Regions from separate parts of the Allobosea sp. TBD101 genome, predicted to be linked through region 2. Evidence: predicted binding sites of a transcription regulator. Region 2 holds the regulator's gene; the other holds the start of a gene.
The links. Region 2 encodes PhoB, which activates phosphate uptake and scavenging genes when phosphate is short. Its sites were predicted from a motif close to TGTCATNNANCTGTCAT; they were not measured.
Positions count from the first base shown of each region.

Region 1: ugpB (sn-glycerol-3-phosphate ABC transporter substrate-binding protein UgpB) is a predicted target of PhoB. The motif match lies at 4,617-4,633, and genes of this name have one in related genera.

Region 1 is NZ_CM187543.1:95,573-111,194, forward strand. Features, by position in the region: gene AC6RIC_RS00450 (sn-glycerol-3-phosphate import ATP-binding protein UgpC) at 1-644, opposite strand, end outside; gene ugpE (sn-glycerol-3-phosphate ABC transporter permease UgpE) at 652-1,500, opposite strand; gene AC6RIC_RS00460 (creatininase family protein) at 1,500-2,249, opposite strand; gene ugpA (sn-glycerol-3-phosphate ABC transporter permease UgpA) at 2,249-3,130, opposite strand; gene ugpB (sn-glycerol-3-phosphate ABC transporter substrate-binding protein UgpB) at 3,207-4,532, opposite strand; gene AC6RIC_RS00475 (fumarylacetoacetate hydrolase family protein) at 4,758-5,936, shown strand; gene AC6RIC_RS00480 (hypothetical protein) at 6,172-7,815, shown strand; gene AC6RIC_RS00485 (methylated-DNA--[protein]-cysteine S-methyltransferase) at 7,928-8,824, opposite strand; gene AC6RIC_RS00490 (class I SAM-dependent DNA methyltransferase) at 9,137-9,757, shown strand; gene AC6RIC_RS00495 (DUF2244 domain-containing protein) at 9,742-10,269, opposite strand; gene nth (endonuclease III) at 10,317-10,991, shown strand; gene AC6RIC_RS00505 (SPW repeat protein) at 11,074-11,436, opposite strand; gene AC6RIC_RS00510 (esterase-like activity of phytase family protein) at 11,627-12,988, opposite strand; gene AC6RIC_RS00515 (2-hydroxyacid dehydrogenase) at 13,190-14,134, opposite strand; gene deoA (thymidine phosphorylase) at 14,131-15,456, opposite strand; gene deoC (deoxyribose-phosphate aldolase) at 15,456-15,622, opposite strand, start outside.
Region 2 is NZ_CM187543.1:1,516,892-1,532,513, reverse strand. Features, by position in the region: gene AC6RIC_RS07165 (SDR family oxidoreductase) at 1-68, opposite strand, end outside; gene odhB (2-oxoglutarate dehydrogenase complex dihydrolipoyllysine-residue succinyltransferase) at 85-1,311, opposite strand; gene AC6RIC_RS07155 (2-oxoglutarate dehydrogenase E1 component) at 1,419-4,376, opposite strand; gene sucD (succinate--CoA ligase subunit alpha) at 4,534-5,418, opposite strand; gene sucC (ADP-forming succinate--CoA ligase subunit beta) at 5,428-6,624, opposite strand; gene mdh (malate dehydrogenase) at 6,703-7,665, opposite strand; gene AC6RIC_RS07135 (TetR/AcrR family transcriptional regulator) at 7,987-8,586, opposite strand; gene zapE (cell division protein ZapE) at 8,589-9,767, opposite strand; gene AC6RIC_RS07125 (amino acid ABC transporter ATP-binding protein) at 9,861-10,613, opposite strand; gene AC6RIC_RS07120 (SpoIIAA family protein) at 10,737-11,123, shown strand; gene phoB (phosphate regulon transcriptional regulator PhoB) at 11,127-11,834, opposite strand; gene phoU (phosphate signaling complex protein PhoU) at 11,983-12,702, opposite strand; gene pstB (phosphate ABC transporter ATP-binding protein PstB) at 12,779-13,585, opposite strand; gene pstA (phosphate ABC transporter permease PstA) at 13,625-14,509, opposite strand; gene pstC (phosphate ABC transporter permease subunit PstC) at 14,521-15,495, opposite strand.

The DNA of each region.
Region 1 (15,622 bases), 1.4 Mb from region 2:
TGCTCGACCTGGCCTGCATTCATCACGACAAGCTTGTCGGAGAGCGTCATCGCCTCGACCTGATCGTGGGTGACGTAGATCGAGGTGACGCCGAGGGCGCGCTGCAGCTTCTTGATCTCGACGCGCATCTGGACACGCAGCTTGGCGTCGAGGTTCGAGAGCGGCTCGTCGAAGAGGAAGACCTGCGGCTTGCGCACGATGGCGCGGCCCATCGCGACGCGCTGGCGTTGGCCGCCGGAAAGCTGGCGCGGCCGGCGCTCCAGGAAGGGCTCGATCGCGAGGATGCGGGCGGCTTCCTTGACGCGCTTGTCGATCTCGTCCTTCGGCGTGCCGCGGTTGCGCAGTCCGTAGGCCATGTTGTCGTAGATGTTCATATGCGGGTAGAGCGCATAGTTCTGGAACACCATGGCGATATCCCGGTCGGCCGGCTCGACCTGGTTGACGACGCGCTCGCCGATCGCGACCTCGCCGGACGAGATCGTCTCCAGCCCGGCGACCATGCGCAGGAGCGTGGACTTGCCGCAGCCGGAGGGGCCGACGAGGACGCAGAAGCCGCCATCGGGGATGTCGAAGGAGACGCCTTTCACGGCTTCGACGCCGCCGGCATAGACCTTCTTGACGTTGCTGAGAGTGACCTGGGCCATTCGCGGATTACTTCTCGGTTTCGACCAGGCCCTTCACGAAGAGCCTCTGCATGGCGATGACGACGAAGACGGGCGGCAGCATCGCCAGCATGGCGGTGGCCATGGCGAGCTGCCATTCCGTCAGGGCGTCGGCGGTGACGATCATCTTCTTGATGGCGATGACGATGGTCTGCATCGAATCCTTCGTCGTCACCAGAAGCGGCCAGAGATACTGGTTCCAGCCATAGATAAACTGGATGACGAAGAGCGCGGCGATCGTCGTCATCGAGAGCGGGAGCAGCGTGTCCTTGAAGAACCTGAAGGGGCCGGCACCGTCGATCTTCGAGGCTTCGAGCAATTCGTCGGGGATCGTCATGAAGAACTGCCGGAACAGCAGCGTGCCCGTCGCCGAGGCGATCAGCGGGATGGCGAGGCCCTGATAGGTGTCGAGCATGTTCAGGTCGGAGACGATCTTGAAGGTCGGGAAGATGCGAACCTCGACCGGGAGCATCAGCGTGATGAAGATGATCCAGAACGCCGCCATGCGGAACGGGAAGCGGTAATAGACCACCGCATAGGCCGAGAGCACGGAGATGAAGATCTTTCCGAGCGCGATCGTGATCGCCATGATGAAGGAGTTCACCATCATCCCGATCACCGGCTCGCGCGTCGTGCTCGAGGTGCCGACGAAGAGGATGCGCTTGTAGTTCTCCAGGAAATACGGGCCGGGATAGAGCGGCATCTGGCCGTTGATCACGGTCGCGGCGTCCCAGGTCGAGGCGACGAAGGTCAGCCAGACCGGGAAGGCGACGATCAGCACGCCGATCGTCAGGATGACATAGGCGATCGCGTCGCCCAGGCGGCGGTCTTCGACCATCAGGCGGCCCTCCCCATTTCGCGCAGCAATCCGGCCAGCGCGTCCGCACAGGCATCGAGGCAGGCCTGCCCCTTCTCGGGCGTGGCACGGCGGGCATCGCCGATCACACCGGTCTCGGTCATCTCCCGGAAGGAGCGGTGGCGCGAGACGGTCGGCCGCCCCGGCAGGCCGTCGCGGGCGCCGAAGGCCTCGGCCAGGCGCGGCTCGCGCACCGAGCCCGGCGCCAGCACCATCATCATCGAGGTCTCGACCTCGCAGGCATGCTGGACGCCCTTCTGGTCTTCAAGCAAGGGCGGGAACGCGTCCTGCGCCAGCATGAAATAGGTCGTCGCCTCGACATGCAGCCGTGTCTCGCGGGCGAAGTCGGGCAGGAAGGCGGTGAGCGCGGCGATGTTGCCGCCATGGCCATTGACGATCAGCACGCGGTGGAAGCCGTGGCGCTCGATGCTCCTGAGGAAGGCGAGCAACACCGCGCGATAGGTCGGGATGTCGAAGGTGAAGGTGCCGCCGAAGGCCATGTGATGCTCGGCCATGCCGCACCAGAGCGTCGGCGCGACGACGACGTCGACATCGCCGGCGCGCTCGGCCGCCGCCTTGCAGACGCCGCTGCACAGGATCGTGTCGACGCCGACAGGCAGATGCGGACCATGCTGCTCGATCGAAGCCACCGGCAGGACGACGATCGTGTCGGTCGCCGCCTTGGCGCGCAACTCCTCGGCAGTGAGGTCCATCCAGAGCACGGAGGACATCAGTAGCTGACCTTGCGCTCGATGAAGCGGAACTGCACCGCCGTCAGCCCGATCACCATGATCAGCAGCAGCACCGACTGGGCCGCCGAGCCGCCGAGATTGGAGCCGCCCTTGCCGTCCGAGAAGACCTTGTAGACCAGCGTCTCGGTCGCGCCCGAGGGGCCGCCTCCGGTCACCGTGTCGATGATGCCGAAGGTGTCGAAGAAGACGTAGACGATGTTGACGACGAGCAGGAAAAAGGTCGTCGGCGAGAGCAGCGGGAAGACGATGGTCCAGAACCGGCGCATCGGCCGGGCGCCGTCGATCACCGCCGCCTCGATCACGCTTTTCGGAATCGATTGCAGGCCGGCGAGGAAGAACAGGAAATTATAGCTGATCTGCTTCCAGGTCGCGGCCAGGATGACCAGCAGCATGGCGTGGTTGCCGTTGAGCCGCGGATTCCACGGGACGCCAAGCGATTGCAGGCCGCGGGCGAGCATGCCGAGCGAGGGATCGAACATGAAGATCCAGAGCACGCCGGCGATCGCGGGCGCCACCGCATAAGGCCAGATCAGCAGCGTCTTGTAGACCTCGGCGCCCCGGATCTGGCGGTCCGCCATCACGGCGAAAAGCAGCGCGATCGAGAGCGAAAACACGCAGACGAAGGTCGAGAAGACAGCCGTGTTGATGAAGGCCTTGAGGTAGCCGGGATCGGCGAAGAGCATCTGGTAGTTTTCGAACCAGACGAATTCCGTCGATGTGCCGAAGGCATCCTCGAGCAGGAAGCTCTGCCAGACCGCCTGGGTCGCCGGCCAGTAGAAGAACACGACGGTGATGGCGAGCTGCGGCAGAAGCAGCAGGAAGGGGATCGTCAGCCCCTTGAAGTATGCATTCTTCTGCATCGGCTTCCCTGGAACGAGACGGCCATCCCGGATGGAGAGTGTCCGGGATGGCCTTGGGTTTTCAAGAGCTAAGCGTTTAGCGGGCCGCGGTGCGCTCGAACTGGCGCAGCATCTGGTTGCCGCGCTCGGCCGCCGCATCCAGTGCCGCCTGCGGCGACTTCTGGCCGTTCAGCGCCGCCTCCAGCTCCTCCGACCAGATGTCGCGGATCTGGACCAGGCTGCCGTAGCGCAGGCCCTTCGAGTTGTCGGTCGGAGCCTTGTTGGTCAGCTCGAGGATCGGGGTCTCGAGATAGGGCTTGTCCTTGTAGAAGCCGGACGCCTTGACCTTCTCGTAGGCCGCCTTGGTGATCGGCAGGTAGCCCGACTCGGTATGCAGCTTCACCTGGCGATCGACATTCGAGAGGAAGGTGAAGAACTTCGCGACGCCCTTGTACTCGTCGGCCTTCTTGCCACCCATCACCCAGAGCGAAGCGCCGCCGATGATCGAGTTCTGCGGAGCGCCCTGCACGTCGGGATAATACGGCATCGCGGCATTGCCCCAGTCGAACTTGGCGTTCGCCCTGACATTGCCGAAGAAGCCCGAGGAGGTCAGGAAGATCGGGCATTCGCCCGAGGTGAAGCGGCCTTCGCCATTGTTGGTGCGACCGGAATAGTCATAGGTCTTGTCCTTCTGCAGCTCGACCAGATTGGTCCAGTGCTTGAGGAAAGCCGGGCTCTTGTTGAAGTTCAGCACGGCGTCGAAGCCGGCCATGCCGTTGACCTTGGTCGAGAGCGCCACGTTATGCCAGGCGCCGAACTGCTCGATATTGGCCCAGGTCGCCCAGGCGTTCGAGACGCCGCACTTGTCGTAGCCGGCGGCCTTCAGCTTCTTGGCGGCCGCGAAGGTGTCGGGCCAGGTCTTCGGCGGCTTCTCGGGGTCGAGGCCCGCCTTCTTGAAGGCGTCCTTGTTGTACCACATCACCATCGACGAGGAGTTGAACGGCATCGAGAGCATGTCGCCCTTGGCCGTCGAGTAATAGCCGGTGATGGCGGGCAGATAGGCGGTCGGGTCGAACTTCTCGCCGGCTTCCTTCATGACCTCGTGGACCGGCTTGATCGCGCCCTTGGCCGACATCATCGTGCCGGTGCCGACCTCGAAGACCTGCAGGATGTGCGGGGCCTGGCCGGCGCGGAAGGCGGCGATGCCGGCGTTCAGCGTGTCGGGATAGGAACCCTTGTAAACGGGAACGACCTTGTAGTCCTTCTGCGAGGCGTTGAAGTCCTCGGAGAGCTTGACGACGACGTCGTTGTTGGCGCCGGTCAGCGCGTGCCACCACTGGATCTCGGTCTGCGCCAGGGCCGGCGCGGCACCGGCCAGCGCGAAGGCAGCGACCGACATCAGGATGCGCGATTTGATGCTCATGGAATGTCTCCCTTCCGCAGGCGGGCGCCGCCGCGGTTCTTGTCGTTGGTGCGCAAGCTAGCATGAAGCGCAGGCGACATTTCAATGACAAATCGATGACGACCGGCGCAATCCGCCTTAGGTCTGGGTCCGGCCCGGCATGAATCGCGCCGGCCTCTCGCTTGCACATTCCGGCATAACCGGCTGATCTGCGCTCCCGACCCGAATCCGCCCGTGGATGCCGCCATGCCCAGTCTCGACCTCGCCATGACCACGACCCTGCCCGCGGATGCCGATGCGGCGGCGCTGGCCGGCCGCGTCTGGCGGCCCGATCTCGGCGGCCCGGCCGTGGTGACGCTCCGCGGCGGACAGGTCGTCGACGTGACCCGGAGCTTCCCCACCAGCCGGGATCTCTGCGAGAGCGCCGACCCGGCCGCAGCCCTGCGCGCAGCCGAGGGCGAGGCGATCGGTTCGTTAGCCGACATTCTCGCCAACACGCCTGTGGATGGCCGCGATCCGCAGCGCCCCTGGCTGCTCTCCCCGCTCGACCTGCAAGCGGTGAAGGCGGCCGGCGTCACCTTCGCTGTCTCGATGCTGGAGCGCGTGATCGAGGAGAAGGCACGCGGCAACCCGGCCGCGGCTGCAACGATCCGCACCGAGATCGGCAAGCTGATCGGCGACGACCTGTCGAAGCTCAAGCCCGGCTCGCCCGAGGCGATGCATCTCAAGGAGGTGCTGATCAAGCAGGGCGCCTGGAGCCAATATCTCGAAGTCGGCATCGGGCCGGACGCCGAGATCTTCACCAAGGCCCCGCCGATGTCGACGGTCGGCACCGGCGCGGATGCCGGCCTGCATCCGGCCTCGAGCTGGAACAATCCCGAGCCCGAAATCGTGCTGGTCGTCGCCTCGGACGGACGCATCGTCGGCGCCACGCTCGGCAACGACGTCAACCTGCGCGATGTCGAGGGCCGCTCGGCGCTCCTGCTCGGCAAGGCCAAGGACAACAATGCCGCTGCCGCGGTCGGCCCCTTCATCCGCCTGTTCGATGCCGGCTTCACGCTCGACCATGTCCGCCAGACCACGGTGACGCTGACGGTCGAGGGCGAAGACGGCTTCCGGCTGGAAGGCTCCTCCTCGATCGCAAAAATTAGCCGCGACCCGGCCGATCTCGCCGCGCAGATGATCGGCCCGCATCATCAGTATCCGGACGGGGCGGCGCTCTATCTCGGCACCATGTTCGCGCCGATCAAGGATCGCGACGCGCCCGGCGGCGGCTTCACCCATAAATACGGGGACATCGTCACCATCGCCGCGCTCGAGCTCGGCAGCCTCGTCAACCGGATGAAGCGCACCGACGCCTGCGCGCCCTGGACCTATGGCGCCTCGCATCTGATGCGTTACCTCGCCGGGCGCGGGTTGCTCTGAGCCAATGCCGGGACGGGTAAGCCAAAGCGTAACCACGTCTTGAAGCCGAGGCCTTTAGGTCAAGGTTCTTGCCGAAATCCGGCGAGAGCCTGCCTTTCCGTCAGGTAGCTGGTAAGTTTTTTCTGCCACAGAGCGGGCTGGACCAGGAGGGTTCGGCGTGGCGATGAGCGAGATCGGGAGGAAGAACTCCCAGGTCGACAGCAAACCTGTCGACGGCAAAGGGATGAGGGTGCGCGTGGCCGGCTCGCCTCTCGCCTGGATCATGGCTTTCGCGCTGGCGGCCATCGCCGGCCTGATCTTGCCCCTGCGCCTGCCGCTCGGGCCGAATGCCTGGGACACGGTCGTCTATCTCGACGCGATCCAACGCATCGAGCTCGGCCAGGTCCCCACTGTCGACTTCTTCGCGCCGATCGGCCCGCTCGGCTTCTACCTGGCCGCGGCGCTCGACATTCTCTTCCCCAACGCGCAGCCGATGCTGCTGATCAACTGGGCACTGCTGCCGGTCATGCTGCCGGTGCTGGCCCTGATCGCCCGCGAGGTCTCCCGGCGCTCCCGGCCGCAGGCGCTGGCGCTCGTCCTGCCCTTCCTGCTGTTCGCGGCGCTGCCGATCAACCTGCACGGGCTCTATCCCTCGCCCGGTTTCGACGGCTACGGCTTCTACAACCGCCATGTCGCCCTGCTGCTCTACCTGCTGATCGCCACGCTGATCTTCGTGCAGCGGCGCGGCTTGCAGGTCGGGCTCGTGGCCGCGCTGATGCTGGCGCTGTTCCTGACCAAGATCACCGGCGCGGTCTCCGGCACGCTGCTCGTCGGCTATGCCACGCTCAGCGGGCGGATGCGCTTCCGCGATGCGGTCATCGCCGCCGGCTTCGTCATCCTCGCGCTGGGCGTGCTGGAGCTCGCGACGGGGCTGAGCTCCGCCTATGTCATCGATATCCTGACCCTGCTCGGCCTCAACACCGATACGCTGCTGCCGCGCTTCCTGACCGTGGCCTCGGTCAAGTTCAACGTGATCGGGCCGTCGCTGCTGCTGCTCGCCGTGCTGGCCTATGCCTCCTGGCGCGATGGTTTGCCGGCGACACTCACCAGCTGGCGGGCGCTGGCCGATGCACCGATCGGCTGGTTCGCGGCCGGCCTGTTCGCGCTCGCCCTGTTCGAGACGCAGAACACCGGCTCGCTCGAATTCATCGGGCTGTGGCCGATCCTGCTGCCGCTGCTGCTCGACTGGTGGGAGCGGCGCGAGGACCGCATGCGGCCCGTGGTTCTCGTCCTGACGCTCGCGGTTACGCTGCCGAGTGCCGTGATCTGCCTGGAGCGGGGCATGCGTGCGGTGATGGGCGCGGCGACCTATGTCGCGCTCGACGTGCCCGATCTCGGCCCCCTCGGCCGCATCAGCGTGAAGCGCGACATCGCCGCGCGCGCCGCGGCGATGCTCGACCACTATGCGACGCAGCCGGAAGGCTATCGCGACCTGATCCAGCGCGACATCCTGCCCTCCTATATCCTCTATTCGGAGATCGACTATCAGGCGACCTGGATGCTCGAGATCCAGCAGGCGATCACCGCGATCAAGGCCTGGGAAGCCGCCAACAAGCGCGAGCTCAACGGCTTCTTCACCTTCGATTTCGTCGATCCGCTGAACCGCCTGCTGGAGCGCTCACCGCCGCGCGTCGTGCCCGTCGGCGTCGACCCCGGCCGCAGCACGCCGAACCTCCAGCCGGGGACCATCGAGGCCCTCCGGCAGACGGATGCGATGCTGATGCCGAAATGCCCGGTGACGACGCCGCGCGAGATGATCCGCAGCCATTTCGCCGCCGCGCTCGAAGGGCGCGAGCGGATCGCGCTCGCGCCCTGCTGGGACATGTATCTCAGGAAGTAGGCGGTAGAGCATTTTCGAGCGAAGTGGATACCGGCTCGCGTGAAGAAAATGCGATAAAACAAAGAACTAGAGTGTGCCTGGGTTTCGGAGAAACACGGGCACGCTCTATATATCAGCCGGCCGCCGTCTGCCCGGCTTCCCAGCCGAGGATGGCGCGCTTGCGCGTCAGGCCCCAGTGATAGCCGGTCAACGCGCCGGACTTGCCGATGACGCGGTGGCAAGGGACCACGAAGGAGATCGGGTTCTTGCCGACCGCCATGCCAACCGCCCGCGCCGCGCTGGGCTTGCCGATATGGCTGGCGACCTCGCCATAGGTGGTGGCGCAGCCGACGGGAATGCGCAGCAGCGTCTCCCAGACCCGGACCTCGAAATCGGTGCCGATCAGCACGACCCGCAGCGGAGTCTCCGGCGACCAGGCCTTGGGCTCGAAGATGCGGCCGGCATAGGGCGCGGTCAGCGCGGGATCATAGTGGTAATCGGCATGGGGCCAGCGCCGCATCATGTCGGCCAGCGCCTCGGCCCGGCCGCCGACGACCTTGCCGCCATCGGCGCTGTTCGAGACCCAGCCAAGGCCGGCGAGGCCGCGATCGGTGATCACCACCAGCGCCTCGCCGAAGGGCGAGACATGGAAGCCGTAGGAGAGCTTCAAGCCCTCGCCACCGGTCTTCCATTCGCCGGGCGACATCGCCTCATGCGTCACGAAGAGATCATGCAGGCGGCCGGGGCCGGAGAGGCCGACCTCGAGCGCCGTGTCGAGGATGCTGGCCGAGGCGGAGAGCAGCCCCTTGGCATGATCGAGCGTGATCGCCTGCAGGAAGGCCTTCGGCGTCAGGCCACACCAGCGCCGGAAGAGATGATGGACATCGGTCGGCGTCGCGCCGGCGGCCTCCGCGATCGCCTCGATCGTCGGCTGCTCGCGCCAGTTATGGGTGATGAAGGAGAGGATACGCCGGACGGTGTCGTAATCCGAGCCGGGCGCGACGGCCGGGAAATCGGCCTCGCTCGGCATGGCCTCGGCGGCACGCGCCAGCACCGCATTGGAGAAGCGCGTCGGGGTCATCGCCGTTTTCATGGAAGCATGAGCGTTCATGGGAGCCTCGCATCATTCGTCATGATGCGAATCTAGGGTCTCCACCATGCCGTTCCCACCCGAAAGCTGGCAAGGGCGGGGTTGCCCTCCACATCGTCCTCACTGATCAGCCTCATCCTGAGGAGCCGCGAAGCGGCGTCTCGAAGGATGGTCCAGATGGTTCAGGAGCCTCCGGGAACATCCTTCGAGACGGCCCTTGCGGGCCTCCTCAGGATGAGGGCTGATAGGGCCATGACTTCTCCCGCCGACGCGATCATCGATCTCTACCAGCGCCATGCCGCCACCTATGACGGCCTGCGCGGCAAGCTGCTGATGGAAGGCCCCTGGCTCGCGCGTTTCCGGGCCCTGCTCGCACCCGACGCGGCGATTCTCGATATCGGCTGCGGCACAGGCCAGCCGATCGCTCGCCATTTCAGCGAACAGGGCCATGCCGTCACCGGCGTCGATTCCGCCGCGGCGATGATCGCCCTGTGCCGGGAGCGTTTTCCCGAGGGCGACTGGCAGGTCACCGACATGCGCAAGCTCGCACTTGGACGCCGTTTCGGCGGACTGATCGCCTGGGATTCGTTCTTCCACCTGACGCCCGATGATCAGCGCGGGATGTTCAAGGTCTTCGCGAACCATGCCGCACCAGGGGCGGCTCTGATGTTCACCAGCGGTCCGGCGCATGGCGAAGCGATCGGCAGCTTCGAGGGCGAGGCGCTCTATCATGGCAGCCTCGATCCAAGGGAATACCGGTCACTGCTGGCAGAGCACGGCTTTGCGGTCATCGACCATGTCGTCGAGGACCCGAGCTGTGGCGGCCATACGATCTGGCTCGCCAAGGCGGAGACAGCTCAGGGCGCCCCGTAATCCGGCCCGCGGCGGGCGCTCGACAGGGCGGAACCCAGCGCATCGGCGAAACCGGCGCGCTCATGCGGCGAGAGCGCGGCGGCGACCGCGACGCTCTGCCCACGCGAGACCAGCTTCAGGCCGAGCAGGCCGTAATCCTCGTCGGTCTGGCGTTCGAGCCTTGTCCAGATCGGATTGAAGCGCCAGACCGTCTCGCGCCCGTGATGCGAAACCTTGCGCAGGAAGACCTCCAGCGGCGTCACCACGATGCGCTCGAAGGCGCGCGCATGCCGGAAATTGACGTGGAAGGCGACAAAGAGCGCGACGACATCGATCCCGAAGAAACCGGCGACCGGCCAGGCACCGAGCACGACGAAGGGGATCGAGGAGATCACGCTCGCCAGGCAGACCAGCGTCATCACGATGCGGAAGCCGTTCCGGCCGAGCGAGCGATGCGGCGTGATCGTGGCGTCGAAGACCGGCCGCTGCGACGCGTCCGCGATCTCGCTGCCAAGGCTCTTGCCGGTGGTCATGCGACGATTATAACGCCGTCATGGATCAGCGGAACAGGCCCCCTCGCATGGCTGCGCCGGCAAAGCGCATCACGTTGCCGCGCGCCCGCAAGCCGGCGGAGATCCGCGAGATCTTCAGCCGCTTCCAGGCCGCCAATCCCGAGCCCAAGGGCGAACTCGACCACACCAACGCCTTCACGCTGCTGGTCGCCGTCGTGCTCTCGGCACAGGCGACCGATGCAGGCGTCAACAAGGCCACCCGCGCCCTCTTCGCCATCGCCGACACGCCGGAGAAGATGCTCGCGCTCGGCGAGGAGGCCGTGCGCGAGTACGTCAAGACGATCGGGCTCTTCCGCACCAAGGCGAAGAACGTGATCGCGCTCTGCGAGAGGCTGATCGCCGAGTTCGGCGGCGAGGTGCCGGCGACCCGCGAGGCGTTGGAGAGCCTGCCCGGCGTCGGCCGCAAGACCGCCAATGTCGTGCTCAACATCGCCTTCGGCGAGATCACCCACGCCGTCGACACCCATGTCTTCCGCATCGCCAACCGCCTGCGCATCGCGCCGGGCAAGAACGTGCTGCAGGTCGAACTCGGGCTGGAAAAGGCCGTGCCGCCCGAGTTCGGACGGCATGCCCATCATTGGCTCATCCTGCACGGGCGCTACACCTGCAAGGCGCTGCGCCCGGAATGCCTGCGCTGCATTCAGAACGACCTCTGCGATTCCGCCGACAAGCGGATCGCTTGAGCTTTCCGCGCAGACAAAGCCCCCGGCGCACAGCGGAGTTCGGGCGCGCCGGGAACCTTCGGATCGGAGCAGAGCGTGCTCCTCAGGCCGTCGCGTGCGGCTCGTGCCGATAATCCCACACTGCCCAGGCCGAAATCCCCGCGATCAGCAAACCGACCACGAGATGGCTCCAGAACGCGTGGAGATGGGTCGTGAAGCCGAGCATCCAGGGCGAGGCCACCAACCAGAGCCCGAGCGCGAGGTTCAGCCACTCTTCCCATTCGGCAAAGGCCGAAATCGCGGCGATCGCGATCAATGCGAGCACAGCGCCGACGATCCAGGCATTGCGCGCCGGCATCACATCGCCGGTATAGCCCATGAACCAGGGTGAGAAGAACAGCAGCGCGGCGAGGATCAGGTTAAGCCAGTCCTGCGTCCGTCCGGTCTTCATATTCGAGGTCATCATGATCACCTCCATCGGTGACGATCATCCAACCACTACGCCTCGCGCATGAGGCGCCAGGTCCCGATTATTATACGATCAGGTCGATAATATTTCAAGAACATATTGGGAACGACAGGTGACCGACCGAAGCCCGTCACCTGTCCAGCGATGTCTTCTGCGCGGCGGCACGACCGAACCGCGGTGAGCGAATTCACTTCGCGTCGAGCAGGTCCTTGACCGAAAGCAGGACCAGTTCGTTGTCGTCGGCCTTCTTCGGATCGCGCGAGGAGGAGAAGGGCAGGTTGTTGTCGTTGCCGACGACGATGATGCCATTGGCGCGATCGACCACGTCGACGTTCTCGATGGTGAAGAACGGGAAGGGCAGCACGCCGTCGATGGCGCCCTGCTTCGCCTTGCCGTCGGGATCGGCGATCTTCATGAGGTCGATGAAGCCGATCTTGCGCACGGGCTTGCCGACATTCACCTCGGTCAACTCGATCTTCACGATGCGCTTGAACTTGGCGAGGTCGTGGAAGCAGTCGGAGCCCTTCTGGCCAGCAGCGCAAGCCTTGTCGGCGGTGCCCTCGCCGTTATCGCGCTCGATGATCAGCGCTGTAGAGCCGTCGATCATGTTGAAATCGCCGATGGCATTGCCCTTCTGCTCCAGGGGATAGAACCAGGAGCGGCCGGTCCACTTCTCGCCCGCGACATCGAATTCGAGGATGCGCAGCACTTCCTTGCCATCGACCTCCTCGTTGCCCTTGGTTTCGGCGTTCCAGAGCGGGCCTTCGAGCAGCGGATAGAGGAAGCGGCCATCCGGCGACTGCGCCATGCCCTCATAGCCCTTGGAACGGCGCACGTTGAAAGCCGGCATCGGCGCGTCGGGCGCGCCGGGCGTGGTGATGGCATAGTGGTCGGGCGAGCGGGCAGGCTTGCCGTCGACCTGTGTCTCGAACACCGCCTCGACCTTGCCGGTGGCGTCGACGCGGATGAGATAGGGGCCGAATTCCTCGCCGATCCAGAACTTGCCGCCGATCGGCTGGATCGATTCAGGATCGAAATCGGCACCGGTCAGGTAGCGCTTTTCCGTGCCTTCCTGGACGATGCGGAACGGCACCTTCTTGTCGGGGTCGTGCAGGAAGGTGGTCGAGAGGCGCTCGACCGCGCCCTTGCCGAAATCGGCCCTGAGGCGATGGAAGAACAGCATCGCGTCCGGCGAATTCGCCTTGGCGCCGAAGCCGTTATCGGTCAGCACGAGGAACTCGCCATTCCCCAGCGAGCGGATGCCGGAAAAACCCTGCACGGGCTGGCCGGCGAAGGGGGTGGAGAGCCCGGTCGGGCGTCCGCCCGAGGTGCCCATCACGGTGCCGACCGCCTCGACGCGCTTGCCGGGCGTGACGAACTTGCCGGAGATCTTGAGATCGGCCGGCGCATCGGCCGGAGCCGGGATGATGGTGTTCGCCGGCAGCAGGGCCTGGCCGACGAGCTTGGCGGGGAATTCCTTCTGGGGCGCCTCGGCTCCGGCGAGAATCGTCGAGGACAGCAACAGGGTGGCAATGATCGGCAGGCGCATGGAATACTCCGGGATGAAGCGAAGCCTTCGCTTCGCCCGTCTCGATTGCGCTGCGACGACAGCTCGGCGACCGTTCCGTGACGGTTGCCGGACCAGATCATCAGACCGAATGAGATATTCAGTCTGATGATCTGGTTTTTCGTTTTTGCATCGGCATTTTCCGAAAACCGGGCCCCACTTTTCGGGCCGATGCCCTAGCGCTCAGTAGCCCCGCGCCGGATCGACCACGTTGATCAGCGGTTCTCCGGCTTCCAGACGTCCGACCTGCATGGCAATCGCCGTGGCGATCGCGGCGGGTTCCGACATCGCCGAGTTATGCGGCGTCACCGTCACGCCCGGATGGCTCCAGAGCCGCGATTCCACCGGCAGCGGCTCGACCTCGAAGACATCGAGCGTCGCGCCCTTGAGCGTGCCGGCATCGAGCGCGGCGAGGATATCGTCCGCGACCTGCAGGCCGCCGCGCCCGGCATTGATCAGGAACGGCCCGCCGAGGCGCCCGTCCTGCGCGAGGCCCGAGAGCATCCCGGCATTGATGATGCCGCGCGTGTCCGGGGTCAGCGGCAACAGGCTGACGAGGATGTCGGTACGGCCCAGGAAAGCCTTCATGCCGTCCTCGCCGGAGAAGGTCTGGAGACCCTCGATCGTCTTGGGCGAACGGCTCCAGCCGGCGACGTCGAAACCCATGACGGCGAGCTTGCGCGCCGCGTCCTGGCCGAGCTCGCCCAGACCCATGATGCCGACGCGGACCGAGCGGGCGGCCGGCTGGTTGCGGTCGTCGTCCCAGCGTTTTTCGCGCTGTTGGCTATCGTAGCGGCGCTGCTGGCGCAGGTAGCTCAGGCAATGCAGGACGATGTACTCGCTCATCCGCGTCGTCAGGTCGGGGTCGACGATGCGCGCGATCGGCACTTCGGGCAGCTTGTCGTCGGCGAAGAGGAAGTCGACGCCGGCGCCCAGCGAGAAGATCGCGGCGAGATTGGGCAGGCCCGTCAGACTGCCGGGCGGGTGCTTCCAGCTCGCGACGTAGTGGACGGCGCGACGGTCGAAGGGCTCGCCGAGGACGACGATCGGCATATCCGGCAGCAGCGCCTGGAAGCGCGCGCGCCAATCCTCGACATGCCAGCCCGTCATGGCCAGAAGCAGACTCATCCCGTAACCCTCTCCGTAACCCGTTCCGCGACCAGCGGGCCGCGCGCCGCACCGTCTCCGATCCGATAGGCCTTGCGCAAGCGCTCGCTCGCCGCTTGGTAACCGGCCTCATTGCGGGCATGGACGATGCCGAGTGGCCGACCCGGCCCCACCGCATCGCCGATCCCCGCCAGCCCGACGATGCCGACGGCATGGTCGATCGGGTCCTGCGGGCGCACGCGGCCGCCGCCGAGCGCCACGACGGCAAGCCCGACGGCGCGCGTGTCGACGGACGCGACCGTCCCGGCCGTTTCGGGATGGACCGGCTTCACGACCGGCGCGGCGACGAGGTGCTTCTGCGGCGCCTCCAGCAGGTCCGCCGGGCCACCGAGCGCCACGATCATGCGGGCGAAGCGCTCGGCCGCGGCGCCGGAGGCGAAAGCCTGCTCGATCTTGGCGCGGGCGGTGTCGAGATCCGGCGCGAGCTTGCCGAGCAGCAGCATCTCGGCTGCGAGCGCGACCGTGACCTCGTGGAAGCGCGGTTCGCGATGGCGCCCGGTGAGATGGTCGAGGGCATAGGCGACCTCGAGCGCATTGCCGGCGGCGGAGGCGAGCGGCTCGCTCATATCGGTGAGGAGCGCAGTGGTCGGCAGGCCCGCGCCGTTGGCGACGCCGACCAGGGCCCGCGCCAGGGCCTGCGCCTTGCCGTAATCCGGCAGGAAGGCGCCGGAGCCGAATTTCACGTCCATGGCGAGGCCGTGCAGGCCGGCGGCGAGCTTCTTCGACAGGATCGAGGAGACCAGCAAGGGAATCGTCTCGACCGTCGCGGTGACGTCGCGAATGGCATAGAGGCGCTTGTCGGCCGGGGCGAGATCGGCAGTCTGGCCGATAATGGCGCAACCCGCCTCCCGCACCACCTTGCGGAAGAGGTCGATGCCCGGTTGCGTGACGTAGCCCGGGACCGCGTCGAGCTTGTCGAGCGTGCCGCCGGTATGGCCGAGGCCGCGGCCTGAGATCATCGGGACATAGCCGCCACAGGCCGCGACCGCCGCCGCCAAGGGCAGGCTCACGGTATCGCCGACGCCGCCGGTCGAATGCTTGTCGAGGGCGGGACCGGGCAGGTCGTCCCAGCGCAGCACCGTGCCGGAATCGCGCATGGCCAGTGTCAGCGCCACGCGCTCGCGCTCGTTCATGCCGTTGAAATAGACCGCCATGGCGAAGGCGGCGGCCTGGCCCTCGCTGACCGAACCGTCCGGCAAACCGGCGATGAGCTGGCGGATATCGGCCTCGGACAGTTCCGCCCCGTCGCGCTTGGCGGCGATGATCTCCTGGGTCAGGCGCATCAATAGCTCCCACGCGGCGCGGCATCGGGCCCGGCGCCATCAATAGCCGCGACGAGCGCGCCGTAGAGGCCGCTGGCGCCGAAGCGGAAGGCTGTCGGCGAGGCCCAGTCGGGCCCCATGATCGCGTCAGCGAGATCGAGGTAGCTTCTGGCGTCGGCGAGCGTCC
Region 2 (15,622 bases):
GCGAGCAGGATCGCGGTCGCCCGGCCGATTCCCCGGCTGCCGCCGGTGACGATCGCAACGCCCGACACGTCCTGCTCCGCGCGATCAGAGATCGAGGACGAGGCGCGCCGGATCCTCCAGGCCTTCCTTGATACGGACGAGGAAGGTCACGGCTTCCTTGCCGTCGATGATGCGGTGGTCGTAGCTGACCGCGAGATACATCATCGGGCGGATCTCGATCTTGCCGTTCACGACGACCGGACGCTCCTGGATCTTGTGCATGCCCAGGATCGCCGACTGCGGCGCGTTCAGGATCGGGGTCGACATCAGCGAGCCGTAGACGCCACCGTTCGAGATGGTGAAGGTGCCGCCCTGCATCTCCTCGATCGAGAGCTTGCCGTCACGGGCCTTGCGGCCGAACTCGCCGATCTTCTTCTCGACGCCGGCGATGGAGAGCTCGTCAGCATCGCGCACGACCGGAACCACCAGGCCCTTCTCGGTGCCGACGGCGACGCCGATATGGTAGTAGTTCTTGTAGATGATGTCGGTGCCGTCGATCTCGGCATTGACCGCCGGGATCTCCTTCAGCGCCTGCACGCAGGCCTTCACGAAGAAGCCCATGAAGCCGAGCTTCACGCCGTGCTTCTTCTCGAACACGTCCTTGTACTGGTTGCGCAGCGCCATCACGCCGGACATGTCGACCTCGTTGAAGGTCGTCAGCATCGCCGCGTTGGACTGGGCTTCCTTGAGGCGGCGCGCGATGGTCTGGCGCAGCTTGGTCATCTTGACGCGCTCTTCGCGGGCGCCGTCATCCGGCGCCGACGGCGCGCGGACGGCGATCGGCGCAGGCGCGGCGGTCGGGGCGGCAGCGCCGCCGGTCGCGATCGCGGCGAGCATGTCGCCCTTGGTCACGCGGCCATCCTTGCCGGAAGCTGCGACCTTGGACGGATCGACGCCGCTCTCGGCAGCGAGGCGCGAGACGGCCGGGCCGGAATCGGCGGCCTTGGTCGCGGCAGCCTTCGGGGCCTCGGCGACAGGAGCCGGAGCGGCGGCAGGCTTGGCCTCGGCCTTCGGAGCGGGAGCAGCAGCGGCGCCGCCTTCGGCGATGGTGCCGAGCAGGGCGCTAACGCCGACGGTATCGCCTTCCTTGGCGACGATCTCGCCGAGCACGCCGGCGGCCGGCGCGTTCACTTCCAGCGTCACCTTGTCGGTCTCGAGCTCGACGAGGGGCTCGTCGGCCTTCACCGCCTCGCCCGGCTTCTTGAACCACTTGCCGATGGTGGCCTCGGAAACGGATTCGCCGAGGGTGGGTACGCGGATTTCGGTCGCCATGTCAGGCCTCTGTTGTCTCGTTCTCTGGCGGCAGGTTCGGCACCGGCTGAGGCGCCGATGCAGCAATGAAATCCGGCGGCGCGCTCAAGGCGCCGCCGGGAGGGTCGTCAGGCCGCGAAGGCCTCGTCGAGGAAGGCGTTGAGCTGGGCGAGATGCTTGGACATCAGGCCGGTCGCAGTCGCGGCCGAGGCCGGGCGGCCGACATAGCGCGGGCGCTTCGACTTCGAGCCGGCATGGCCGAGCACCCATTCCAGATAGGGCTCGACGAAGGTCCAGGAGCCCATGTTCTTCGGCTCCTCCTGGCACCAGACCACGTCCGCGCCCTTGAAGCGCGCCAGCTCCTGAGCCAGCGTCTTCAGCGGGAACGGATAGAGCTGCTCGACGCGCATCAGGTAGACATCGTCGACGCCGCGCTTCTCGCGCTCCTCCAGCAGGTCGAAATAGACCTTGCCCGAGCAGAGCACGACACGGCGGATCTTCGAGTCCTTGACCAGCTTGGTGGTCGACTTGCCGCGCTCGGCATCGTCGGCCAGCACGCGGTGGAAGGTCGAGCCCTCGGCGAGGTCGGCGAGGTCGGAGATGCAGCGCTTGTGGCGCAGCAGCGACTTCGGCGTCATCAGGATCAGCGGCTTGCGGAAGTCGCGCTTCAGCTGGCGGCGCAGGATGTGGAAGTAGCTCGCCGGCGTCGAGCAGTTCGCCACCTGCATGTTGTCCTCGGCGCACATCTGCAGGAAGCGCTCCAGGCGGGCGGAGGAATGCTCCGGGCCCTGGCCCTCGTAGCCATGCGGCAGCAGGCAGACGAGGCCGGACATGCGCAACCACTTGCGCTCGCCCGACGAGATGAACTGGTCGAACACGACCTGCGCGCCGTTGGCGAAATCGCCGAACTGCGCTTCCCACATCGTCAGAGCGTTCGGCTCCGACAGGGTGTAGCCGTATTCGAAGCCGAGCACGGCCTCTTCCGAGAGCATCGAGTTGATGACCTCGTAGCGAGGCTGGTCCTCGCGGATATGGTTCAGCGAGGTGTGGCGGGCTTCGGTCTCCTGGTCGATCAGCACCGAATGGCGCTGCGAGAAGGTGCCGCGTTCGCAATCCTGGCCGGACAGGCGGACCGGATTGCCGTCGAGCAGCAGCGAGCCGAAGGCCAGCGCCTCGGCGGTCGCCCAGTCGATGCCCTCGCCGGCCTCGACCGCCTTCTTGCGGTTGTCGAGGAAGCGCTGGATCGTCTTGTGGACGTTGAAGCCGGCCGGAACGGCCGTGATCTTCTCGGTGATCTCCCTGAGCACCGCCGCCGGCACGCCGGTGGCGCCGCGGCGCGGATCGTCCTCGTCGGCGCGGATCGCCTTCATGCCGGCCCAGCGGCCGTCGAGCCAGTCGGCCTTGTTCGGCTTGAAAGCCTGGCCGGCGTCGAACTCGATTTCCAGCTTGCCCTTCCAGGCGGCGCGCATTTCGTCGAGCTCGCCGGCGGTGATCACGCCCTCGGCTTCGAGCTTGGCGCCATAGAGCTCCAGGGTCGACTTATGGCCGCGGATCTTGCGGTACATCAGCGGCTGGGTGAAGCCCGGCTCGTCGCCTTCGTTATGGCCGAAGCGGCGATAGCAGAACATGTCGATCACGACCGGCTTGTGGAACTTCTGCCGGAACTCGATCGCGACCTTGGCGGCGAAGACCACCGCTTCCGGATCGTCGCCGTTCACATGGAAGACCGGAGCCTCCACCATCTTCGCCACGTCGGACGGATAGGGCGAGGAGCGCGAATAGCGCGGATAGGTGGTGAAGCCGATCTGGTTGTTGATGATGAAATGCAGCGAGCCGCCGGTGCGGTGGCCCTTGAGGCCGGAGAGGCCGAGGCATTCCGCCACGACACCCTGGCCGGCGAAGGCCGCGTCGCCATGGATCAGCAGCGGCAGCACCTTGGAACGCTCGACGATGTCGCCGAACTGGTCCTGCTTGGCGCGCACCTTGCCGAGCACGACGGGGTCGACGATCTCGAGATGCGACGGGTTGGCGGTCAGCGAGATATGGACGTTGTTGCCGTCGAACTCGCGATCGCTGGAAGCACCGAGATGGTACTTCACGTCGCCCGAGCCCTCGACGTCATCAGGCGCGAAGGAGCCGCCCTTGAACTCGTGGAACAGCGCGCGATGCGGCTTGCCCAGAACCTGGGTCAGCACGTTGAGGCGGCCGCGATGGGCCATGCCGAAGACGATGTCGCGCACGCCGAGCGCGCCGCCGCGCTTGATGATCTGCTCCAGCGCCGGGACCAGCGCCTCGCCACCATCGAGGCCGAAGCGCTTGGTGCCGGTGAACTTGAGATCCAGGAACTTCTCGAAGCCCTCGGCCTCGACGAGCTTGTTCAGGATCGCCTTCTTGCCTTCCTTGGTGAAGGCGATCTCCTTGTCCGGCCCCTCGATGCGCTCCTGCAGCCAGGCCTTCTGCTCGGGGTCGGAGATGTGCATGAACTCGATGCCGACCGTGCCGCAATAGGTCCGCTGCAGGATCGCGACCATCTCGCGGATCGAGGCGAACTCCATGCCGAGCACGTTGTCGATGAAGATCTTGCGGTCGAGGTCGGCGTCGGTGAAGCCGAAGGCGGCCGGCGACAGTTCCTCATGGTCGGTGCGGCTCTCGATCCCCAGCGGGTCGAGCTTGGCATGGAGATGGCCGCGCATCCGGTAGGCGCGGATCAGCATGATCGCGCGCACGGAATCGCGGGTCGCCTGCTGCACGTCGGCTGCGGAAAGCGCGGCGCCGGCAGCCTTGGCCTTGGCGCCGAGCTTGTCGGAGATCACCTTCTCGACGACGGCCCAGTTGCCATCCAACGCCGAGACCAGCTCGCCATTGGCGACGACCGGCCAGTGCGGCTTTTTCCAGGACGCGCCCTTGGCATTCTGCAGGACGGCTTCCTTGTCGTCCTTCAGCGCACCGAAGAAGCTCTGCCACTGCTCGTCGACCGACTTGGGATCGGCCTCGTAGCGGGCATAGAGGTCCTCGATATAGGCAGCGTTGCCGCCATAGAGGAAGCCGGTCTGCGCGAGAGCCTCGTTGATGTCCTGGCGAGCCATGATGCTCCTGCCTTCCTTCGCCGCTTAAGCCATGTCCGAACCCCTGCCCGGACATCCTTGATTCTGCCGTCATGCCCGGGCCTGCCCGGGGCAACTCCTCGGGATTTGGCGGCGCGTCATGGCCGGCTCAAGGCCGGTCATGACGCGCCAAAACGCCTCAGCCCTTCAACACTTCGACCAAGGTCTTTCCAAGGCGCGCCGGCGAGGGCGAGACCCGGATACCGGCCGCTTCCATCGCCGCGATCTTGTCCTCGGCGCCGCCCTTGCCGCCCGAGATGATCGCGCCGGCATGACCCATGCGGCGGCCGGGAGGGGCCGTGCGGCCGGCGATGAAGCCGACCATCGGCTTCTTGCGGCCGCGCTTGGCCTCGTCCTTGATGAACTGCGCCGCGTCCTCTTCGGCCGAGCCGCCGATCTCGCCGATCATGACGATCGACTGGGTCTTGTCGTCGGCCAGGAACATCTCGAGCATGTCGATGAACTCGGTGCCCTTGACCGGGTCGCCGCCGATGCCGACGGCCGTGGTCTGGCCGAGGCCCTCGTTCGTGGTCTGGAACACCGCCTCATAGGTCAGCGTGCCCGAGCGCGAGACGATGCCGACATTGCCCGGCTTGAAGATGTTCGCCGGCATGATGCCGATCTTCGACTGGCCGGCGGTGACGACGCCCGGGCAGTTCGGGCCGATCAGGCGGGTCTTGGAGCCAACCAGCGAACGCTTGACGCGGACCATGTCAAGCACCGGGATGCCCTCGGTGATGCAGATCACCAGCGGGATCTCGGCATCGATCGCCTCGCAGATCGCGTCCGCAGCGCCCGGAGGCGGCACGTAGACGACCGAAGCGTCGGCGCCGGTCTTGGCCTTGGCCTCGTGCACGCTATCGAAGACGGGCAGGCCGAGATGGAGCGAGCCGCCCTTGCCCGGCGAGGTGCCGCCGACCATCTGCGTGCCATAGGCGATCGCCTGCTCGGAGTGGAAGGTCCCGTTCTTGCCGGTGAAGCCCTGGCAGATGACCTTGGTGTTCTTGTCGATCAGGATGGACATGTCTGCTCCTCAGGCCTTCTTGATCGCGGCGACGATCTTCTGCGCGGCGTCGTCGAGGTCGTCGGCGGGGATGACGTTGAGGCCGGACTCGCGGATGATCTGCTTGCCTTCCTCGACATTCGTGCCTTCGAGACGCACGACCAGCGGAACCTGAAGGCCGACGGCCTTCACGGCGGCGATGACGCCGCGCGCGATGACGTCGCACTTCATGATGCCGCCGAAGATGTTGACGAGGATGCCCTTCACCTTCGGGTCGGCGGTGATGATCTTGAACGCCGCCGTCACCTTCTCTTCGGAGGCACCGCCGCCGACGTCGAGGAAGTTGGCGGGCGATTCCCCATAGAGCTGGATGATGTCGAGCGTCGCCATGGCGAGGCCGGCGCCGTTGACCATGCAGCCGATCGTGCCGTCGAGCGCGATATAGGCGAGGTCGTACTTGGAGGCCTCGATCTCCTTCTCGTCCTCTTCAGTCGTATCGCGGAGCGCAACGACCTCGGGGTGACGATAGAGCGAGTTCGAGTCGAACGAGACCTTGGCGTCCAGGCACTTGAGCTGGCCCTGGGTGGTCACGATCAGCGGGTTGATCTCCAGCATGTCCATGTCCTTGGCCACGAACGCGTTGTAGATCTGGCCGAGCACGGTGCCGGCCTGCTTGGCGAGGTCGCCCTTCAATCCGAGGATGCGCGCCATGGCGCGGCCGTGATGCGGCATGATGCCGGTGGCCGGATCGACCGAGAAGGTCTCGATCTTCTCGGGCGTGTCATGGGCCACGGCCTCGATGTCCATGCCGCCCTCGGTCGAGACGACGAAGGCGATGCGCGAGGTCTCGCGGTCGACCAGGGCCGAGAGGTAGAACTCCTTCTCGATGTCCGAGCCGTCCTCGATATAGAGGCGGTTGACCTGCTTGCCGGCCTCGCCGGTCTGGATCGTGACCAGCGTGTTGCCGAGCATTTCCTTGGCGTGGGCCTCGACCTCGGCCACCGACTTGGCGAGGCGAACGCCGCCCTTGGCATCGGCCGGCAGTTCCTTGAACTTGCCCTTGCCGCGCCCGCCGGCGTGGATCTGCGACTTCACGACGTAAAGCGGCCCCGGCAGCTTCTTGGCGGCCTCGACCGCCTCCGCCACCGTCAGCGCCGGGAAACCGGCCGAAACGGGCGCGCCGAATTCCTTGAGGATGGCTTTGCCCTGGTATTCGTGGATGTTCATGTGCTCGGTTTCCCTGACAGCGACCGAAAATTGACGAAAGGGCGGCCGCGCGTATCCGCGCCGCCGCCCTTGCTTAAATCACGCGAGTGACGAGTCGATGTTCTTGCAGGCGTCGATCAGGCCCTGCACCGAAGCCACCGACTTCGCCAGCATCTCCTTCTCGGCGCCGTTGAGGCGGATCTTGACGACGCGCTCGACGCCCTTGGCACCGATCACGACGGGAACGCCGACGAACATGTCCTTGACGCCATACTGGCCCTTCAGCGCAGCCGCCGCCGGCAGGACGCGCTTCTGGTCCTTGAGATAGCTCTCGGCCATCGCGATCGCGGAGGCAGCCGGGGCATAGAAGGCCGAGCCGGTCTTGAGCAGGTTGACGATCTCGCCGCCGCCCTTGCGGGTGCGCTCGACGATGGCGTCCAGCTTCTCCTGCGTGGTCCACTTCATCTTGACGAGGTCCGGCAGCGGGATGCCGGCGACGCCCGAGTAGCGAACCAGCGGCACCATGTCGTCGCCATGGCCGCCGAGCACGAAGGCCGAGACGTCCTTGACCGAAACGTTGAACTCCTCGGCGAGGAAGTGGCGGAAGCGGGCGCTATCGAGCACGCCGGCCATGCCGCAGATCATGTTGGGCTTCAGGCCCGAGAACTTCTGGAGCGCCCAGACCATCGCGTCGAGCGGGTTGGTGATGCAGATCACGAAGGCCTTCGGGGCATACTGCTTGATGCCCTCGCCGACCGACTTCATCACCTTGAGGTTGATGCCGATCAGGTCGTCGCGGCTCATGCCGGGCTTACGCGGCACGCCGGCGGTGACGATGATCACGTCGGCGCCCTTGATGTCCTCGTAGGAGTTCGTGCCCTTGTAGCCGGCGTCGAAGCCGTCGACCGGGGCGGACTCGGCAATGTCCAGGCCCTTGCCCTGCGGAATGCCCTCGGCGATGTCGAACAGGACGATGTCGCCCAGTTCCTTGAGGCCGGCGAGGTGAGCGAGCGTGCCGCCGATCTGGCCGGAGCCGATGAGGGCGATCTTCTTACGGGCCATTGCCTAGTCCTTTGTTTCTGGCGCGACCATCGATCCGGCCTTTGCCGGCTTCGACATTCAAAATGCCTTGGCGCTGCGACAGGTCAGCTCCCCGGGGAGAACCGGCCAAACCGTGCGTTCCTTTGGCCCAAACCGGCCTTTTGCCGCAACCCTCGCCGCAAAAGCGGCTTTTCTCGGGCAGCGGACGCTACGCGCGATATTGCGCGAGAGCGGCTTATATTTTTCAATAGCTTAGATGAGACCGGCAATCGCACTCGGCTCCACCAGGAACGAAATCCGGCAATTACAATTTACAGATATTGTAATTCGTCACCGGATTATTCACACGATCCCGCTGCCGAGCACCCGCAAGATCACGCGGATCAGGGTCGAGAGCCGCGTATCGACCGAGGCCTGCGGCACGTCCGCCTCCAGTGCGAGCGAGGCCGGATGGATGAAGCGGTTGGTGGCGTCGATGACGAAGGCGATCGCCCGGTCGCGGTCGCGCGGCTCGAACACGCCGGTCGCCATGCCCTCGTCGACCACCCGTTCGAACAGGGCGCGCACGCGCGTGCGGTTGCGCCGGCTGATCGCGTGCCGCTTGGCCACCGCCAGCGACAAGGCCGCGAAGAGATGCGGCTCCTCGGTCAGCAGGTCGCGATTGGCCTTGGCAAGCGCCAGGATCAGGCGCTCGAGCTTGTCGTCGGCCGGGTCGGGTCCGTCGGCGACATCGGCGAGCCGGCGCTCGGTCGCCTTCAGCCAGACATCGACGACGGCGTCGATCAGCGCGCCCTTGGAGGGAAAGTAGCGATAGACATTGGCATGGGTCATGCCCGCCTCTTCCGCCACCGCGACGACGGTGAAGCGCTTCAGCCCGAACTTGCGCAGATGCTCGCCGGCGACCGTGAGGATGCGGGTCTCGCTCGGTTCGCGCTGCGGCATCGTCAGGTCTCCACCAGCCCCGTCGTATCCCCGCTCGCCGTGGAATCCGGCCGGCCATGCGGCATCGCCAGATACGCCTCGGAGCGCATCTCGATCAGGCGGGAGACGGTGCGGTCGAACTCGAAGGCCTCGCGCCCCTTGTTCGCGCGATAGAGCTCATGCGGTTCGGCCGCCGCCGAGGCGACGAGCTTCACATGATGCTCATAGAGCGTGTCGATCAGGATGATGAAGCGCTTGGCCTCGTTGCGCCGGTCGAAATCGAGGATCGGGATATCGTCGAGCACCAGCGTATGGAAGCGCTGTGCCAGCGCGATGTAGTCGGAGGCGCCATAGGCCTGCGCGCAGAGATCGGCGAAACCCGCCCGCGCCACGCCGCCGGCCGCCTGCGGCAGGACGAGATCGTGGCCCTGCACGGTGAGGACCGTACGCTGGCCCTGCGCCTTGCCCGACAGCGCCTTGAAGGCGGTATCGAGCGCAGCCTTCGCCTTCTCGTCGGCCGGGGCATGATAGACCGGCGCACCGCCCAGCTTCTCCAGCCGGAAATCGGTGCGCGCATCGAGCTTGAGCACCTCGACCTTGGTCTGCAGCAACGCGATGAAGGGCAGGAACAGCGCCCGGTTGAGCCCGCCCTCATAGAGCCGCGACGGCTCGACATTCGAAGTCGCGACCACCACCACGCCCGCCGCGAACAGCGCCGTGAACAGCCGCCCAAGGATCATCGCATCGGCGATATCGGTGACGGTGAACTCGTCGAAGCAGAGCAGATAGGCCTCCTCCGCCAGCGCGGCCGCAACCGGCGCGATCGGATCGGCGTCCTTGACCTCGCCGCTCTTGATCTTCTGGCGGAAGGCATTGATGCGGCCGTGGACGTCGGCGAGGAATTCGTGGAAGTGCACGCGGCGCTTGCGCTTCACCGGCGCCGCCTCGAAGAACATGTCCATCAGCATGGTCTTGCCGCGGCCGACCGAGCCCCAGACATAGAGCCCTTTCGGCACCGCCGCCGTGTCCGGCTTCTTGCCGAAGAGCCAGCCGAGCGCGCTGCCCTTGCGGGCCAGGCGCCGGGCGGCCAGCGTTTCGGTCAGCGCCTGGAGCTTCTTGACCACCACGACCTGCGCGGGATCGCGCTCGATGGCGCCCGCCTCGACCAGGGCGGCATAACGGTCGGTGATCGAGGCTGACATGACGGCGGGCGCTGGCGATCCAGAAAAGACCTCACCGGGTTACGGCAGCCCTGCCCTCATCGCAAGCCCGCCGAGCACTCGCGGCGAAAGGCCTTACGCCGGCAGAGTTGCGACGAAGTCGCGTGTGCGCGCCTGCTTCGCTGCGACGAGGATGATCCGGGGCGCTCCCTGCTCGACGATCTCGCCGCCCTCCATGAAGGCGATGTCGTCGGCGACCTCGCGCAGGAAGCCCGGCTCATGCGTCGCCACGATCATGGTCAGGCCCGAGCCTGCAAGCCCGCGGATCACATCGAGAACCTCGCCCGCGGCGTCCGGATCGGGCCCGGCCATCGGTTCGTCCAGCAGCATCAGCCTCGGCCTCGCCGCCAGTGCCCGCGCGATGGCGAGGCGTTGCCGCTGCCCGCCCGGGAGTTCACTCGGATAGGAATCGCGCCGGTCTGCCAGCCCGACCCTCTCCAGCGCCGCCATCGCCTCCATGACGATCTCCCTGCGCGGCCGCCTCAGCAGGGCGAGCGGCCCCTCGATGACATGCTGCAGGGCGGTCATGTGGTCGAGCAACTCCGAGCGCTGCGACACCATGCCGATGGCTGGGTGACGGCGCACGCCCCCCGGTTCGACCGGCTCTCCGTCGATCTCGATCGAGCCCTGATCGATCGCCTCGCTTTGGCCGATGCAGCGCAGCAGCGTCGATTTGCCCGCACCCGGCGGCCCGATGATGCACTGAACCTGCCCCGGTTCGACCGCGAGCGAGACGTTGTTCAGCGCGATCTGCGGGCCAAAGCGCTTGCTCACGCGCGTGATCGCGACGGCAGCGCCTTCCGCCTTCGTGATCTGCGCCGCACTCAACGTCGCGCCCTCCCGCACTGGCCTTCAAGAATGGCCTTGGAGGCCATAGCGCCCGATCTTCGGCAAGGCCAGCCCGGCGAAACCTCCCGCTCGCCCGCGCGTTATCGCGAAGGAGGACGCGCCATGCACACCATTCTGCCTGCCCCGGACCATGTCGCCGCCTATCGCCTGTCGCGGACGCTGACGGCTGAGGATATCGACGCGATCGTGGCCGATATCGAGGCACGGCTGACCCGCCACGAGAAGCTCGGCATCCTCGCCGACATGACCGATTTCACCGACATGACACTCGCCGCAGCCTGGAAGGACGCGCGCTACAGCATCGGCAAGCTCTGGGAGCTCAGGCGCTTTCCGAAGGAGGCCGTAATCACCGACAGGGGCTGGCTCGCCGGCTTCGTCGATCTGCTCGACCCGGCGATCCCCTTCGTCAAGGTCCGCGCCTTCAAGCCCGAGGACTATGACAAGGCGCTGAGCTGGGTCGGCGATATCGAGGGCGGGCCGGACGCCTGAGGCTTACGCGGCTCCGCTGCGCGCGAAGGTCTCGTCGAAGGCGTAGCCCGCGCCGCGCACGGTGCGCAGCGGGTCCTTGGCATCGCCCGGCGTGATCGCCTTGCGCAAACGCCCGACATGGACGTCCACCGTGCGCTCGTCGATATAGACGTCGCGGCCCCAGACGGCGTCGAGCAATTGGGCGCGCGAATAGACCCGGCCCGGCGCCTGCATCAGGAATTCCAGCAAACGGAACTCGGTCGGCCCGAGATGCAGTTCGTTGCCCGCCCGCCGGACACGCCGCGTCGTGCGGTCGAGTTCGAGGTCGCCGGCCGCGAGCAGGCCCGCGACGTGACCGGGCTTCGCCCTGCGCAGCAGCGCCTGGATGCGCGCGATCAGCTCCGGCAGCGAGAAGGGCTTGACGACATAGTCGTCGGCGCCGGTCGCAAGGCCACGAACCCGCTCGGTCTCCTCGCCGCGCGCCGTCAGCATGATGATCGGCACGCGCTCGGTGTCCCGCCGCGAGCGCAGGCGCCGGCAGAGTTCGATGCCGGACAGGCCCGGCAGCATCCAGTCAAGCAGGACGAGATCGGGCGTGTGATCGCGCAGGTGCAATTCCGCATCGTCCCCGCGCGCGACGCTGTCCACCTCGAAGCCCTCGGCCTCAAGGTTGTAGCGCAGCAGCAGGGTGAGCGGCTCCTCGTCCTCGACGATCAGGATGCGTGCGGCCATGCTTCTTTTCCGTCCGTCATTCGAGCCTGCCGTCATGCTCGCCCCTGTGGCGAGCATCCACGTCTTGAACGGCACCTGCCAGGACGAAGACGTGGATGGTCGGGACAAGCCCGACCATGACGGAAAGGCTACGGCACTTCGTGTTCGTTCAGTTTCCCGTCACCGCTTCGACCTCGATATTGGTCGTATCGAGCTTGGGACGGTTCACATCGAGGGAATCGCCGGTGACGAGGTAATGGATGGTCTCGGCGATATTGGTGGTGTGGTCGCCGATGCGCTCGATGTTCTTCGCGCAGAACAGCAGATGCGTGCAGAAGGTGATGTTGCGCGGATCTTCCATCATGTAGGTCAGGAGTTCGCGGAACAGCGAGGTGTAGAGCGCGTCGATCTCGTCGTCGCGCTTCCAGACCTCGAGCGCCTTCTGCTCGTTGGTCGCGGCATAGGCGTCGAGCACGTCCTTGAGCTGGGCCTGCACGAGACGGCTGATATGCTCGAGGCCGACGACCGCGCGATGCGGCGGCTGGAACTGCCCGGCGATGGCGACGGCGCGCTTGGCGATGTTCTTGGCGAGATCGCCGACGCGCTCGATGTCGGAAGCGAGGCGGATCGCCGAGATCAGCTCGCGCAGATCCTGCGCCAGCGGCTGGCGCCGGGCGATGGTGAGCACGGCCTTCTCCTCGACCTCACGCTGGAGATTGTCGAGGCGCTGGTCGGCCGAGATGATCTTCTGGGCGAGCGCGGTGTCGCGGCGAACCAGCGCGACCGTGGAATCGCCCAGCATGCGCTCGGCCATGCCGCCCATTTCGGCGAGGCTGCGGCGGATGCCTTCGAGATCGGTGTCGTAGGAGCGGACGATATGGTCGGTCATGGCGTTGTCCTCCGGCACATCGGGCCGAAAAGTGGAAACCGGTTTTCGGGCAAGCCGATGCGAAACTAAATGTCGCTTAGCCGAAACGGCCGGTGACGTAGTCCTGGGTCTGCTTCTTGGCGGGGTTCATGAAGATCGTGTTGGTCGGCGCGAACTCGATGACCTCGCCGAGATACATGAAGGCCGTGTACTGCGAGATGCGCGCCGCCTGCTGCATGTTGTGCGTCACGATCGCGATGGTGAAGTCGCTCTTGAGCTGCTCCAGCAGGTCCTCGATCTTGCCGGTCGAGATCGGGTCGAGCGCCGAGGTCGGCTCGTCGAACAGGATCACCTCCGGCTTCTGCGCGATGGTGCGGGCGATGCACAGGCGCTGCTGCTGGCCGCCGGAGAGGCCCATGCCCGAGCTCTTCAGCTTGTCCTTGACCTCGTCCCAGAGCGCGGCACGGCGCAGGGCACCCTCGACGCGGTCGTCGAGCTCCGATTTCGGCGGCTTCTCGTAGAGGCGGATGCCGAAGGCGACGTTGTCGTAGATCGACATCGGGAACGGCGTCGGCTTCTGGAAAACCATGCCGACGCGCGAGCGCAGCTCGTTCACATCGACGTCCTTGCCGATGATGTTGCGGCCATCGAGCATGATCTCGCCTTCGGCGCGCTGCTCCGGATAGAGCGAGTAGATGCGGTTGAAGATGCGCAGCAGGGTCGACTTGCCGCAGCCCGACGGGCCGATCAGCGCCGTGACGTGGCGGTCGCGGAAGTCGAGATTGATGTTCTTCAGCGCCTTGTGCTCGCCGTAGTAGAAATCGAGGTTCTTCACCGCGATCCGGACGGGCGCCTCGGCATCGAGCGACTGGGGGGAGAGTTCAAGGGTCGAAAGCATCGACATGGGTCCTCAAGGTCGGTCGCGACCGGGTTGGTTTCAGGCTCACTTGCTGCCGGCGACGATGCGCCGGGCAATGATCGAGAGCACGAGGATCGAGACGGTGATGATGAGCGAGCCGGCCCAGGCGAGCTGCTGCCAGTTCTCGTAAGGGGCGGAGGCGAACTGGTAGATCGTCACCGGCAGGTTCGAGACGCCGCCGACCAGCGTCGGCGAGAACCAGAAATTGTTGTTGAGCGCGGTGAAGAGCAGCGGCGCGGTCTCGCCGGCGATGCGGGCGAGCGCCAAGAGGATGCCGGTGACCATGCCGGCCTTGGCCGCGCGCCAGGTCACCGAGGTGATGACGACGGAGGGCGGCGCGCCGAGCGCGGCGCCGGCTTCACGCAGCGGACCGGGCACGAGGTTCAGCATGTCCTCGGTGGTGCGCACGATGACCGGGATCGCGATGATGCCGAGCGCGACGCCGCCGGCCCAACCGGAATAACCGCGGAACGGCTCGACCAGGATGACGTAGACGAACAGGCCGATCAGGATCGACGGTGCCGAGAGCAGGATGTCGTTGATGAAGCGGATCAGGTTGGCGAGCTTCGAGCCGCGGCCGTATTCCGCAAGCCAGGTCCCGGCCAGCACGCCGATCGGCGTGGCGATCGCGATGCCGAGGAAGGTCAGCACGAAGGAGCCGACGATGGCGTTGGCGATGCCGCCGCCTTCCGTGCCGGGGCCAGGCGTCACCGCCGTGAAGGTCGCGATCGAAAGGCCGCCGACGCCCTTCACCACGAGCATGCCGAGGATCCAGAACAGCACGAAGATGGCGATGAAGGTGAAGCCGGTGGCGATGATCTTCATAAGCCGGTCGGCGGTGCGGCGCGACTGGCGCACGCGCGCCCAGGGCTGATGAGGCAGTTCGCGAGGCGTGGTCGTCATGGTCATGGGGTTGAGCCTCAGTAGCGCTTGACGCGGGCGACCAGCAGTCGCGCGATGACGAGGACGACGAAGGTGACGAAGAACAGGATGCAGCCGAGCGCGATCAGCGCGTTGAGCTGCAGGCCGAGCGCCTCGTTGAATTCGTTGGCGATGCGCGAGGCGATGGTCGAGCCGGGATCGAGGATCGAGGCGGAGAGCCGGTTGGCGTTGCCGACGACGAAGGTCACCGCCATGGTCTCGCCGAGCGCACGGCCGAGGCCGAGCATCACCGCGCCGATGATCGAGACGCCGGCCTGCGGCACCAGCACATGGCGCACGACCTCCCAGGTCGTGGCGCCGATGCCGTAGGCGCTTTCGCGCAGCACGGAGGGGATCTGCTCCAGCATGTCGCGCGTGATCGAGGCGATGAAGGGGATGATCATGAAGGCCAGGATGATACCGGCCGTGAAGATGCCCAGCCCCGAGGGCGAGCGCGCATAAAGCACGGTGCCGACGATCGGCATGCCCTCGACGATGTTCGAGAGCGGGATCTGCACATATGCCGCGAAGAGCGGCACGAAGACGAACAGGCCCCACATGCCGTAGATGATCGAGGGCACGGCGGCGAGCAGCTCGATCGCGGTCCCGACCGGCTTCTTGAACCAGGCCGGGGCGAGCTGCGTCAGGTAGACCGCGATGCCGAGCGAGAGCGGCACGCCGATCACCAGCGCGATCAGCGCCGTCGAGAGCGTGCCGACGATCGCCGGCCAGGCGCCGTATTGCTCGTTCTGCGTATCCCAGACGCTGGAGGTGATGAAGCCGAGACCGAATTCGCGGAAGGCCGGCCAGCCGCCGATCACCATCGAGGCCATGATGGCCGCGAGCAGCACCAGCACCAGCAGCGCCGCCGCGAAGCTGGCATTGCGGAAAACGAGGTCGAAGGTCGCCTTCGGCGCCTTCCGCACGATCGGCGTCGCGCCGGGAATGCTCGTCATGTCGGTTGCTGCGGTCATCCGCGAAGGCTCCGGTGGCGTTGCCGGGATCGTCGGATTACCCGCCCGACCCCAGCCCTCATCCTGAAGAGCGCCCGAAAAGGGCTCCTCAGGATGAGGGCTTGAAGAGTGCAGCGAGGCGGATCGA